DNA from 4 places in the Lysinibacillus pakistanensis genome. Region 1 is predicted to be linked to each of the others. Evidence: riboswitches for the same ligand, from Rfam matches in the RefSeq annotation. Region 1 holds a riboswitch; each other region holds the start of a gene.
What was found. A riboswitch is a leader RNA that binds a small molecule or an ion and turns the genes downstream of it on or off. The one in region 1 is predicted to bind thiamine pyrophosphate.
Positions count from the first base shown of each region.

Region 2: linked by a shared signal. The riboswitch ahead of thiC (phosphomethylpyrimidine synthase ThiC) and the one ahead of thiM (hydroxyethylthiazole kinase) in region 1 are both predicted to bind thiamine pyrophosphate.
Region 3: linked by a shared signal. The riboswitch ahead of thiW (energy coupling factor transporter S component ThiW) and the one ahead of thiM (hydroxyethylthiazole kinase) in region 1 are both predicted to bind thiamine pyrophosphate.
Region 4: linked by a shared signal. The riboswitch ahead of QNH24_RS13535 (ABC transporter substrate-binding protein) and the one ahead of thiM (hydroxyethylthiazole kinase) in region 1 are both predicted to bind thiamine pyrophosphate.

Region 1 covers NZ_CP126101.1:3,916,924-3,920,579, reverse strand. The annotation lists gene thiE (thiamine phosphate synthase) at 1-430, opposite strand, end outside; gene thiD (bifunctional hydroxymethylpyrimidine kinase/phosphomethylpyrimidine kinase) at 420-1,244, opposite strand; gene thiM (hydroxyethylthiazole kinase) at 1,244-1,999, opposite strand; TPP riboswitch at 2,089-2,187, opposite strand; gene mbcS (acyl-CoA synthetase MbcS) at 2,435-3,656, shown strand, end outside.
Region 2 covers NZ_CP126101.1:248,941-252,596, reverse strand. The annotation lists gene thiC (phosphomethylpyrimidine synthase ThiC) at 1-1,483, opposite strand, end outside; TPP riboswitch at 1,622-1,736, opposite strand; gene QNH24_RS01190 (hypothetical protein) at 1,844-2,092, opposite strand; partial or broken gene QNH24_RS01185 (methyl-accepting chemotaxis protein) at 2,096-2,260, opposite strand; gene QNH24_RS01180 (hypothetical protein) at 2,272-2,400, opposite strand; gene QNH24_RS01175 (AEC family transporter) at 2,880-3,656, opposite strand, start outside.
Region 3 covers NZ_CP126101.1:1,012,883-1,016,538, forward strand. The annotation lists gene QNH24_RS04725 (VWA domain-containing protein) at 1-335, shown strand, start outside; gene thiW (energy coupling factor transporter S component ThiW) at 475-963, opposite strand; TPP riboswitch at 1,077-1,184, opposite strand; gene QNH24_RS04735 (MFS transporter) at 1,260-2,456, opposite strand; gene QNH24_RS04740 (LuxE/PaaK family acyltransferase) at 2,855-3,656, shown strand, end outside.
Region 4 covers NZ_CP126101.1:2,744,633-2,748,288, reverse strand. The annotation lists gene QNH24_RS13545 (sigma-70 family RNA polymerase sigma factor) at 169-702, shown strand; gene QNH24_RS13540 (hypothetical protein) at 683-1,873, shown strand; TPP riboswitch at 1,933-2,043, shown strand; gene QNH24_RS13535 (ABC transporter substrate-binding protein) at 2,203-3,201, shown strand; gene QNH24_RS13530 (thiamine-binding protein) at 3,203-3,493, shown strand; gene QNH24_RS13525 (ABC transporter permease) at 3,493-3,656, shown strand, end outside.

The DNA.
Region 1 (3,656 bases):
TCGCATCGCTTTTAGAAGTGGTTGCAAAAATGGGACCAATTCCTACATAATCTGCTCCATATTGTAGAGCAGTTTCTAATTCAGCATGAGAATGAACTGAAACACCTAGTATCATCTTTCCAATTTTTTTACGAATTTTAGATACAGGGAAATCCTCCTGACCAATATGGATTCCATCTGCGTTAAGTTTTACTGCAAGCTCTACATCATCGTTGATAATAAACGGCACATTATACTGCTGACAAAGCTTTTGACAATGACGAGCAAAATTTTCATATTCTTGTCCTGTTAATGCACAAGGTCCCTTTTCTCGAAGCTGAAACATGGTGATCCCATGCTGTAAAGCTTTTTCAAGAACTTGTATTGGCTTCTGATGGACAACATTACCTGTGCCCATTATAAAATATAGCTGTAAATCCTTACGATTCATGAATAATCACCTCACAGGTCTCCTTATAGTTTTGATAGGCAAAATGATTTGTCGGCCCATGCCCATTACCTAGAGCTAAATCATACGTTATTGCTAATTGAATAAATTTTTTTGCTTCGATAATTGCTTCTTTTATAGGAAGACCGCTGCCCAAAAAAGCAGTTATGGCTGCTGAAAACGTACAGCCAGTACCATGTGTATTTTTTGACGCAATACGAGGAGTTTGCATAGAAAAAGACTGTCCATTTTTAAAAAATATATAATCAATGGCAAAATTCTTATCTGCTAAATGCCCTCCTTTTATAATGACACATTGTACTCCAGTTTGTAACAAGAGCTTGGCTACTTCTTTTATATCAGCTAAAGTGTTAATTTCTTTGCCAGTAAGCGTTTCGGCCTCCGGGATATTCGGAGTCACAATGGTTGCCACTGGCAGTAGATGATTAATGATGGCATCGATGGCATCTTGTTGCAATAAGCTTTCTCCGCCCTTTGCAATCATCACAGGATCTACAATAAGCGGGACTTTTGTATTAGCCGTCATTTGTGCAACAGTTTGAATAATGGCTGAGGAAAATAGCATGCCTGTTTTCACCGCACTAATTGAAAAATCCTCCAATAGTGCCTGTAGTTGTTGCTCAACAAAGCTTGCCTCAATGGGCATTACCCCTGATACACCAAGTGTATTTTGAGCGGTCAAAGCTGTAATGACAGAAGTTCCAAACACCTTTAATTCCTGAAAGGTTTTTAAATCAGCCTGTATACCAGCACCACCGCCACTATCAGATCCAGCAATTGTCGTAACAACCTGCATTATCGTTCACCGTCCTTTGAAAGACGATATAGTTCATTCAATATAGCAATTTGAAAATCACCGATGTATTGTGTAGTAGAACCGGCTTGTTCAGCAATTTTTTTATAACATCTTAGTACATCTACTAATTGGTAATAGGGCTGATTGTCGGATACAAAAGCAGCGCAACAAATGGCACTTAATAAGCAACCAGTACCAGTGACCTCTGCCATATGAGGATTTCCACCTGTAATCCATTGCTGGTGATTTCCATCAGTTATAAAATCTTTTTCACCTGTGACAATCACTATACAATGATACAACTGAGCAATTCTCTTCGCTTCATCCTCTAAGGAAATGGAACCTGTTCCACTGTCTACACCTTTTTGCTGCCATTTTATGTTGGCAATTGCGGCAAGCTCTCCAATATTGCAGCGAATTACTGCAAATTCAATCTCTTCTAACAGTTGTTTTACAGTTTGTTTTCGGTAGGTAGTGGCTCCAGCGCCAACTGGATCTAAAACTACAGGTATGCCAAGTGCATTGGCTTTTTTTCCTGCAAGTATCATGGATTCTTTCGTTTTGTCATTAAGGGTACCAATATTTATCAATAAGCTTGAGGCAATTGCAACCATTTCCTCGACCTCGTCATTGCCATCAGCCATAACTGGTGAGGCACCAATTGCTAATAGACCGTTTGCTTGAAAATTTGCCACTACATAATTTGTAATGCAATGAATTAGTGGGCTTTTTTTACGGATAGTTTGCAAAATCATTTTAAGTCCTCCTTTGTTGGATGGACGTAAGCGTGCAAAAAAGGCTCTTTTTTGTGCAAAAAATACACGCAAAAGAGCCTTTCATCAGTGAATAGATGTGAATTGCTCCCTACGTCAGTGTTAACTAACAGGTTCAAAGGGTCAGGTTTTACCTTCTCAACTCCAAATGAGTCCCCCTGCAATCATGCTTTTAGTTGACCAAAATGTACCATACTTTTCTTTCCTGTTCAATAGATAGTTTTTATCTTCATTCAGCAAATGTACTTCTGTAGCAACAGCTACAATTACACCAAGGCGAAATGATTGATGAACGTGACCGATGCCATATAGCAAAGTATGATAGTTGTCATGACTTTTCTAAAATAGAGTGCGAACCATTGAAAATAATAAAAATGGAGTTTTATAATGAGTCATAGCATAAGGGAGGCATTTGCCATGAAAAGACAGGATTTAATTGCACCTGAATGGTACAATATTACAGAGGAAATTGAAAAATATGCACAGGATGCAAACAAGAATGCGCTCATTATTTATGATGAAAATGATGATGTTCAATTTATTACATACGCACATTTACTTGCAAAGGCAAATCAGGCAGCACATGTTTTTACAAAACAAGGTTTAACAAAAGGTGATGTACTTATCGTGATGGTGCCTAGATCAGTAGAAGCCTATATTGTCTATATTGCCGCTCTAAAAGCCGGTATAACAATTATTCCTAGTTCAGAAATGCTAAGAGCAAAGGATATAGAATATCGTATAAACCACGCTAATGCAAAGGGCATTGTTGCTTATGAGCCATATATTGAGCAATTCGATAACGTGAAAAACTTACAGGGCTTGCAGCAATTCGTAATAGGTACTGCTCATGAACCTTGGCAGTCATTACTTCAAAAAATGCAAGAACAACCAACAGACTACATAAGTTCAACTCCAACGAAAAGTTCAGACAAGGCATTTTTAGCTTATACAAGTGGTACAACAGGCAATCCTAAGGCAGCCGTACATACACATAGCTGGGGATATGCACATTTACGAGCAACAGCTCCAAATTGGTTAGGCGTACAGGAAGATGACATTGTTTGGGCTACAGCAGCTCCAGGTTGGCAAAAATGGATTTGGAGTCCATTCCTTGCTACATTGGGAAGTGGTGCAACCGCATTTGTGTACAAGGGTAAATTTAATGCAGCAACATATCTCACACTTCTTGAGAAATTCAATATTAATATCTTGTGCTGTACACCAACTGAATATCGATTTATGGCTGCATTAGAAAATTTACAAGATTTTAATTTAGAAAGTGTTCGTGAAGCTGTCTCAGCAGGAGAGCCTCTAAATAGCGATGTAATAAAAGTGTTTGTGGATACTTTCGGTTTACAGGTAAGAGATGGCTATGGGCAAACTGAAAATACATTACTGGTTGGAACAATGGTAGGTATGGAGGCTAGAATTGGCTCAATGGGAAAACCAACTTCAGGAAATACAGTTGATATTATAGATGATTTTGGAAATCCTGTTTCAGTTGGAGAAGTAGGTGATATTGCCGTTCATCGTGAAACGCCTGCGTTATTTAAAAAATATTTACATGACCCTGAGCGTACTAGCTTACAATTTAGAGGAGATTGGTATATCACTGGTGATCGAGCATATAAAGATG
Region 2 (3,656 bases), 1.6 Mb from region 1:
GCTGTGCTCCCGGATGCCCCTTCGCTAAATCAGCCGCGTGTGCAGCAATTTTATACGTAATCACCCCTACACGAACATCCTCTCGATTTGGTAAGCCTAGATGCTCTTTTGGTGTCACGTAGCATAGCATTGCCGTACCAAACCAACCTATCATTGCCGCACCAATAGCAGATGTAATATGATCATAGCCAGGGGCAATATCTGTTGTCAGTGGTCCTAAAGTATAGAACGGAGCCTCCTTGCACACCTCTAATTGCTTGTCCATATTTTCTTTAATCAAATGCATCGGCACGTGGCCTGGCCCCTCCACCATCACCTGTACATCATGCTTCCAGGCAATCTGTGTTAATTCTCCTAACGTTTCAAGCTCTGCAAACTGTGCCTCGTCATTAGCATCTGCAATCGATCCAGGACGTAAGCCATCCCCTAACGAGAAGGCAACATCATATGTTTTCATGATTTCACAGATTTCTTCAAAATGTGTATATAAAAAGTTCTCTTGATGATGATATAAGCACCATTGCGCCATAATTGAACCTCCGCGTGACACAATGCCTGTCACACGATTTGCTGTAAGTGGCACATAACGCAACAGTACGCCTGCATGAATCGTGAAGTAGTCAACGCCTTGCTCTGCCTGCTCGATTAACGTATCACGATACACCTCCCATGTTAAATCCTCAGCTACACCGTTTACCTTTTCAAGTGCTTGGTAAATTGGCACTGTTCCAACTGGCACCGCAGCATTACGGATAATCCATTCACGCGTCGTATGAATGTGCTTACCAGTCGATAAATCCATAATATTATCAGCACCCCAGCGTGTTGCCCAAGTCATTTTCTCCACCTCTTCTGCAATAGAAGATGATACTGCTGAATTCCCAATATTAGCATTAATTTTCACATGGAAGCTACGTCCTATAATCATTGGCTCAGCCTCAGGATGATTAATATTAGAAGGCATAATCGCACGCCCCGCTGCAATTTCAGAGCGAACAAATTCAGGTTCCATATTTTCACGAATCGCTACAAACTCCATTTCCGGTGTTATAATTCCCTTTCGTGCATAATGAAGCTGTGTGATATTTCTCCCCTTTTTCGCACGTATAGGTTTCCTAGATAGCTCAGGAAAAACGTTTTCTTGAATACGTGGATCATCAGCATTACGGAAGCCATTATCCTCCGGTTTAATAGTTCGCCCTATATACTCCTCAACATCCCCTCGCTCTCTAATCCATTCACTTCGCAACGCTGGTAAGCCCCTAGTAATATCTACCTTATAGGCAGGGTCAGTATATGGACCGCTCGTATCATACACACGAACTGGAGCATTTTTCTCTTCTCCAAAGCTTCCAGTCGTTGGACTTAATGCAATTTCACGCATCGGCACCAAAATATCCGGTCTCGAACCCTCTACATAAACCTTTTTACTACCCTCAAAGCTCGACATAATCGTAATGTTCTTTTCGCTAACTGTTGTCATGACCTACTTCTCTCCCTTATAGAAAATTCATACAAGGACCGAATCTAGCTCACCCCAATAAAAATAAAAACCGAATCCAAAAAATTTTGGATCCGGCTATGATTGTAAAAGGTATAATTATCGCATTGTAAAGAGCACGCAATAATTTCTTAACTTTCCCACGCTGGTATGAGCCAGATCAGGTCCAAAGGGTCAAGAAACCTCTATGCGTTTCCCTCTCAGCCTGACTCATCAGACTCCCCTAGTCAATGCTATTAAGTTTGATGCTAGTGTAACAGATATTGCTAAGAGATGGAAGCTTCATCACTATTTTTTCCTTCAGAGTTTATATTTTTGCTTCATAAACTCTAAACGCTTTACCTACTCCGTTAATTCATGAATCGTACTACTTAGCTGGCTCAATGTTGATTCTTGTAACTTTGATGCATCGGCTACTTCCTTTGTTTCTAACAGAACAGCCTCAGTGACCTCATTCGTTTGCTCTAATGCTGTTAAGACAATGTTCGTGTTTTTAGACATTGTGTTTGTAACCTCAAAAACATTTTGTACATCTTCCTCAACTACTTTTACTGCTTCAAACAAATGATCTAACTCTTCACTAATGGCCATTACCTAATGGACCCCCACTTTAACTTCAACAGTACTATGGTCCATTTCTTTTAAAACCGTTTCTGTCACGATTTTAAATTCATATATATGCTGACGAATATCTTCTGCCGACAGCTTTGTCATCTCTGCCAGCTTTTTCACTTCTTCTGCGACAATTGAAAAGCCTTTGCCATGCTCACCTACTCACTAAAGCCATCCTCATTATTAGAAATTGTTTTTACAACACTTTCATACGGTATATCCTCTATAATATCTCCAATTTGATAGGTTTCCTTACTATTTAAATCTCCTGCATCCACCAGTACCATCGATTGTTCCAGATGTTCCCTTGAATACGTTGATATACGTTACATAATTGGTTTTCAGTATTGTCGTAAGCTCCTTCTGTAAATCAAGATACAGTGAGTGGTTATCAGGTTTTTAACTGGCTGCTCATACCTCTCTGAATCAAGCTGGTTCACGACATTTCCTGCTAGAATCATACTATTTTCCTTTAACGTCAACTCCACTATCTTTTTGCACTTTTATAGACAATAAGACCTAGAGAAACGCTAAAAACAATCATAATAGCTACTAATAAGATGATAAATTTTTTCCATAACTCCATACCTTTACGCAAAGCTATGAACACCCCTTTAAATATTATTATTTAGTACCTATTTACTCTATGTATATATTGAAAATTACAATAACTAACAAAAAACACTTTTATTTTCTTATTTTTTTTACTTTTGGAGCATAAAAAAAAGCAATAAGCCATAAGCCTATTCCTTTTTTACGTCATATGTTATGAAAGAAATAATAATTCTGCTAGATAAATAACGATTGTTACTGTAATACAGCTCACTATTGTTGAAAATAAAACAGTTTGTGCGGCTGTTGCTGATTCGATATCATACTCTAATGCTAAACTAGAGCTATTTCGGGATGTTGGAAAAGCGCTAGCAATAAATAATGATTGTGCCACTACCCCATCTAGGCCGAGTAAATAAATAATGAGTAAAGCAACTGCTGGTCCCAAAATTAGTCGTGTAAAACAGCTAATAATGACGGTTTTATTAAACATGGATTTTATTTCAAGCTGTGATAATTGGGCACCTAACGTGATTAATGCCACAGCAATAAAACCGTCTGCCACATGATCTATTGGAATTTTAATAAACTGTGGCACTGCAAGATTAAAATAGTTCATTGCCACCCCTATAATAAGGGCATGAATGATAGGCATCTTAAGAAAATTCTTTACAATGGATATACCTGATTTTGTTGAGGAAATTAAGTTGTATAAGCCATATGTATAGGTAGTCATATTTTGGAATATCACCAGAATAACCTGTATCGCTACGCCGATTGGCTGTGTCACAAATATCATTTGTGCAACAGGAATTCCATAGTTTCCTGAATTAATAAGGACAACACTATTTTTAAATACTGCAGCCTCTGCTTTAACTAAACCAAGTCCTTTCGCTAAAAAATGACTTAGCACCATTTGACTGCCGATAAAAAGTACAATAAATATCGCAACTTCTCCAAGCACAGAGAGCTCCACGCTTGTTTCATATAA
Region 3 (3,656 bases), 2.3 Mb from region 1:
CGGGTATAAGTGTACCTTATAGTGCTGAATATGAGTTACGACCTGTAAATGATAAGCTGGTGGAAGAACTGACAAAGCAAACGGGCGGCTCTGTTTTGAAAGAACCGAAGGAGGTATTTCGTGAATTTACGAAGAAAGGCGCAGATCGTCAAAATATAGCAACATGGCTTATATTAGCAGGTATGCTATTGTTCTTCATCGATATTACAATCCGACGCTTTGGTTGGAGCTTCTTTACTAAGTCGAAGAAAAAAGAGCAGCTTGTTGAAAATAAAACCACACAGGCAGAGGATACAAATGTTGCTCAGCTATTAAAGGGCATGAAGAAAAGATAATTTGGATTAAATGACAGTGCAAAATAAATGTTTATTTTGCACTGTTTTTGCGTTTTAATAGTGAAAAGGAAGAAGCTCTAGTTCAAAGGGAAACCCCCTGCTCAAAAATGGACAGGAGGGAATCCTTACTCTGGAAAATTTAACGAAAATTTTTAATAAGTGCAGTATTTCGTAAACTACTAGCAATTGCCACACCAAAAATAGCACCAATAATACTAGAGGTTAAAAAGGCAGGCATGAAAAACATTGCTGCTACGGATGTCCCCATTAAGATATATGCATATGGTACTGCAATGAGGGAGGCGATAATCCCAGTTCCTACTATTTCACCAACACCTGCTAGCCAAGGCATACCACTGTATTTATAAGCCAGTGCTGCACAAAATGCGCCAATGACACTGCCAGGAATGGCTAATAGGGAGCCTGTCCCTGTTAGAATACGAATAATCGCTGTAACAAGAGCAATGATAACAGTTGGTATTGGTCCGAGTAGAATGGCACCGATGACATTGATGGCATGTTGTATCGGATATGCGCGCGCAATCCCTGTTGGAATTGAAACGAAGGTAGAACCTGCTATGGCAATTGCCACTAATAAGGCCATGATTGTTAATTTTCGAACTGACATAAGTTACACTCCCTTGAAATATAAAATGAATAGTTATCGCCGCTAAACTGGCGAGCACAAAAAGGCCGCTCCCTGAAAACAATAGGAAGCGGCCTTGCATTTACATTTCAAAAAGCAAGATGTCGCCACTTCCCTCCGCTAGTATGAACTAGATCAGGTTCAAAGGGTCCGTATATAGAAATATACGTCTCAGCCTTTTAAAGACTCCCCTAGTGGTAATAATTATTCAATTTCTGTTTAGTATTGTAACAACATAAATGTATCATACTACTAATAATAGTCAATAACTTTTCAGGTTATTTAGAATTGGGCTGCATAAGATGCGGCGCTTTTTTCATTGTCCAGATAAGGGCAAGGAAGAAGCAAGCCATCAAAATAATAGCACCAAATATATAAGGGCTATTCATATTCCAATCAAATAAAATACCTGCCAATGCTGGACCAATCATATTCCCAAGACTCATATAAGCATTATTCAGACCTGCTGCAAATCCTTGCTCATTTTCAGCAAGCTTGGAGATCAGTGTGTTAACAGCAGGACGAATTAATGTTGTGGCTGTCGAGAAGATTGTCGCAACAACTAAAATAAGGGCAAACCCAGATACAAATAATATTAAGTAGATAGATATGGCTGCTATAAATAAATTGACTAATACGACCTTCATTTCACCGTAGCGATTAAAGAGTGGTGTAATGACAAACATTTGTACAACTACACCAAAAGCACCACCCACCACTAGAATAATAGCAATATCCCCAGGTGTATAATGAAACTTTTCTGTAACAAATAATGATAAAGTTGTTTGGAAATTAGCAATTCCGAACGAGAATACCATCATAATAATGAGCATAACAAAGTAAGGCATATGTACTGAACGTACCATTTGTTTCGCGAGATTGTCTTGCTTATGCATTTTTTGTGCTGCGTTTGGTTTGGTAGATGGTAATAAAAAGAACGATAAAATAGAAGCCAAAATAGCCGCAGCTCCAGCTGTATAAAATGGAAAATGTAAGCTAACATGTGATAAGAAACCACCAATACCGGGTCCTATCATAAAGCCAAGAGACATGGCAGCACCAAGCATCCCCATCCCTTTTCCTCGTTCTTCATATGTTGTAACATCTGCGACAAATGCCATAATAGGAGGTGCAACAAAGGCTGATCCAAGGCCACCTAAAAAGCGTGCTAAGAAGAGCATCCACACTTCTGTAGAAAGTCCAAAGCCGATTTGAGCAAGTCCAGTTAGTATAAGTCCGAAAATAATAAGATTTTTTCGACCATACTGATCCGAAAGATTCCCAGCAATTGGAGAAAAAACGAATTGAGCGAAGGCGAACGTTGCAATAAGCATACCTAGAACTTGTCCCGCAGCACCAAATATTCTTAAATACTCGGGCATTACAGGAATAATAATCCCAATACTCCCCATTACGATAAACATATTAAACATTAAAATATACAAAGCCGCCTTATTAGACTTCTGCTGGGTCATCGAATACCCCCTTTTCTATCAAATATAGTACAGTCTATCACAAAGAAAAATGGTTTGCTAATAGTTAGGATTACACGAAAAAGTGGACCAATGGTTTATTCTTAAACTACTAAATGATAAGTATTTTGCAATAATAATGTAGTGTTCAATTTGTAAATTCCACAAGTTTTTTTGTGGAATTTACTTTTTTTCTTGTATTGAATTAGGGGTTACATCATTTGTTCTTATGTTAATCTTTTTATGTCAACTATATTACAAAATTTGTAATAATTAGTGATTGGTATATGGTTGATGTTCCTTTAATAATTCCTGTGTAACGGCTTACTATTGGTTCTTTATTAGGCAATCAAAAGCCGAGAATCCGAGAGAAATTGATATTAAAAAGGAGAGGAAATGAAATGGTAACTATTCAAGCAGCAATGGAAAATTTAAAAGAATTAGGTATTAATCCAGTTACAGCAGTCATTGGGTCAACTCAACAGTTATTTCAGTGGGATGAAGAAAAAGTTAATGAATTAAAGGGTTATTTAATCTCCCAAAATTTTAAATATCATTATGAAAACAATAGCTTTTATCGAATGCTATGCGAGGATAGCGGTGTTACACCTGCAGATGTACAAAGTTTAGATGATATACAAAAAATCCCACTTATCCCAGTAACAAGCTTTAAAAGACCTGACTCTCATTTATTACTATCAACATCTTTAGAGAATATTGAATTTGAAATGCGAAGTACAGGAACTAGTGGTATCCCAAGTATATCAAGAAGGGATGCGGAAACATTAAACAATTGCGTATTTAGTATATATGCAATGTATAGAGAGATGTTCGCTTTCTCTCGTGGTGCTGGTCTCTTCTTATTCCCATCTCCAGAAGAAATGCCAGAGATGGGAATGGTAAAAGTACTAAACATGCTCTCAGGCTTGTTTGACGCAACACGATGTCTTGTTAAGAGAGCATCCTTCAAACCTAAAGAGGCAATAGAAACTTTAGAAAAATGGCAAAACATTCATACGCGGCACATCATAGGACCACCATTTTTAATTTATAAATTGGTTAATTATTTAAAAACAAATAATATTCATTTGAAGTTGGATCAAAAGACGATGATTATCAATCTAGGGGGCTGGAAACGCTTCTCTGGTATGGAGATACCTCGAGAACAATACAATAAAGAATGTGCTGAATTTTTAGGTATTC
Region 4 (3,656 bases), 1.2 Mb from region 1:
CCACAAAAATGTGATGCAAATTGACTTTTTTAGTTATTTAGTGCCCTTCTTTAATTGTTGTTCAGTACCAGATAAATAATGGTATTAATATAAAATTAATGAAAAGATGAAACCAACGAGCAATGTGCTTTGTCTAACTTATACAAATTGATGAAGGGAGGGAATTGCTTGGAGAAACAACAAAGAGATATACATTTACGGGAGGTTATGGATTTATACGGTCATTACTTACTTCGACTAGCTTATACATATGTAAAAAGTAAAGAAAGGGCAGAGGATATTGTACAGGAAGTATTCATCCGCTATTACATTCATATGGAGCAATTTGAAGGACGTTCTAGTGTCAAAACTTACTTATACCGTATGGTCGTCAACGAGTGTCACAATTACTTTAAGAGCTGGACATATCGGAAAACAGAGTTAACTAATCTTTTTAAAAAGCAGGAAGCCTCTACTTCAGTGGAATCTCAAATTTTAAAGCAGGAGGAAATGGATGTTATTGCTCATAGCATTACAACATTAGAAACGAAATATCGAGAGGTCCTTTGGCTTTATTACTATGATGAACTATCTATCACCGATATCGCATCCATTTTACAATGTTCAGTCAATACAGTGAAAACAAGGCTAGCAAGAGGGAGAAAACGAGTAGGCATCCAATTAGAAAAGGAGGGATTTTATAATGGAAATGAATTTACGTAATCGATTAAAGGCTACTATACCAGATCAATTAGCATTAACTCCCCAAAAAAAAGAAGAGATTTTAGAAGCTGCTCATGTAAGATTTGAGCAACAGCAAACCCCTGTAAAAAAACATGTGTGGAAGCCCGTAGCAGTAGGATTTTCAGCTTTAGCACTTACAGCATTACTAAGTTATCCATTTATAGATGAAATAAAGGAACAATTGATGATTTCGCAAATAAGTGAACAATCCTATGAAGAAGTTAGTATCCCTGGTCGATCTGCTAATACATTATCTACAGCTGTCTTTGATGATGCAACGAACTCCTTTTATTATTACGAGGGTAATACCATTTATTCCTATGCACTCGATACACATATTGAAAAAGCGGAAGTAACAAGTGAATTCCCTATTTCAGAAATGTTAGTAAATGAAGATTGGCTTGCTTGGATGGCTGATGATAGGAATTCTGTGTTTGTAAAAAATAGAGAAACATTAGAGGTCAAAGGCTTTTCTACGGAAACTTTTATGGGTTTAGAAGATGATACGCTACTGACAGAAATGTCTGACACAAGGACAGGTCATACCATTTATAGCTTAACAAATTTGCGTACAAACGAGGTAAAACAATTTAAACAAGCCTTTGATAATAGTGCAGTAAGTCAGCCAATTTATCAGGACAATCAGTTGCTCCTACCAAGAGCCTTTAAAAAAGATGGAGTAGAAACGGTCAGCTTTACGCTCTATGATGTTGGAACGGAAAAAGAAAAACAATACGATTTACCTTTGAAAGGCATACATGACGTGGCACTTACTGACCATAAAATCTATGCCTCCTTTAGAACTGAAGATAGCTTAGAGACAGGATATGTTGATTTAGTAGATGGCTCCTATCATAAACTTGATGGTAAAAAAGCCCTTACTTTAACAGCCTATCAAAATAATCTTGCTATTTACGAATGGATACCGAAAGAGGAACATTACCGCTTTAGATTATATCAAGTCGAAGAAGATGGTTCATTAACACCACTTTACGCCTTTAAAGATGTTTCATTAGCTCTTTTAATACCACGTTATACAAAGGAAGGAACATTACAGGTATTTGGGCTAAATGAAAAGTATCTCACGGAGGATGGAATTCATGAAGCGAAAGATGATGCAATTAAAATATTTTTACAGCGTTATTATTAAATAGTGCCTTGTCATTTGCAGTGAGATATGGGTATAATAATCATCGAAAAGTTCATATGGAAAGAATGTAGGGGGGCTGGTAGTTGCCAGCTGAGATTGTGTCCGTTAGACGCTGACCCTTTGAACCTGATTTGGCTCGTACCAGCGTAGGGAACATCTATTCAAAAAAAGTAAATTTTTGATATTGATTGACAACGTCTGGGAGAAATCCTGGGCGTTTTTTTGTTAAATGTACATGTCTTGGGTGCAGACAATCCATAAATACGCTTTCTTCTGGTTAAAACATTCATTCATGAACACTTTCACACTATTTACTGGGAGGAATCAGCATGAAAAAATGGTTATTGGTTCTTATGGCTACCCTTTTAACATTAGCGGGCTGTAGCGAAAAAAAGGATGCCAACAAGGATGAGCATGCATTGAAAAAGATATCTGTTGTACTCGATTGGGCACCAAATACAAATCATACAGGGTTATATGTTGCTAAGAAATTAGGTTATTTTGAAGAGCAGGGCTTAGATGTTGATATATTACAACCTGGTGACGCAGGAGCGGATCAGCTTGTAGCATCTGGCAAGGCACAATTTGGCGTAAGCTATCAGGAGGGAATTACACAGGCTCGTGTACAGGGTGTACCTCTAGTATCGATTGCAGCGATTATTCAGCATAATACTTCTGGCTTTGCCTCAATAGCTTCTAAAGGCATTACATCACCGAAGAAATTTGAAGGGAAAACATATGGCGGCTGGGGAGCTCCATTAGAGCAGGCCGTACTACAATCATTAATGCAAACTGAAAATGCGGATATTAATAAATTAGATATTATTAATGCTGGTGATATAGATTTCTTTACAATGATGAAAAAAGATATTGATTTTGCATGGATTTATTATGCTTGGACTGGGATTGAAGCTGAGCTTCGTGGTGAAAAACTGAACATGCTGTATTTAACAGATTATAGTGACCAACTGGATTATTATACACCCGTTCTTGCTACAAATGAAAAAATGATTAAGGATGATCCAAAGACCGTTGAAGCATTTGTCGCTGCCGTGGCAAAGGGCTATGAATACGCGATCAGTAATCCAAGTGAGGCGGCAGATGTTTTACTTGAGGCAGTACCTGATTTAGATAAAGATCTTGTGCATAAAAGTCAGGAGTGGCTGGCAGATAAATATCAGGATGACGCTGCTCAATGGGGCGAGCAAAAGCTAGCTGTCTGGGAAAACTATGCGAAGTGGATGACTAGCAACAACGTTTTAGAGGGCGAATTTAACGCAGAACAAGCATTTACAAACGACTTTTTACCGAAAAAGGAGACGAAGTAACATGGCAAACTCATTAATCAGTGTGCAAATTATTCCGAAAACAGAAAAATATGAAGATGTTATTCCATTTGTTGATGCGGCCATTGCTATTATTGATGCCTCAGGCGTGAAATATGAGGTGCACCCTTTAGAAACAACAATGGAGGGTGAGCTGACAACGTTATTACAAATTATTGAACGAATGAATATTAAGATGATAGAGCTTGGTGCCATCAATGTTATTACACAAGTGAAAATTTTATATCAACCATCCGGTATTACAATGGATACATTAACGGAGAAATACCAGTGATGAAGCAGGCAATACAAAAGGGAAGGTCGATAATTTTTATCGCCTTCCTCTTATTCATATGGGAGCTAATCGTGCGTTTAGCAGACATCCCACATTGGTTATTACCGTCACCAAGTGCTATTTTAACAGAAGGGATACGATCGTTTGAAACATTTATGCCTCA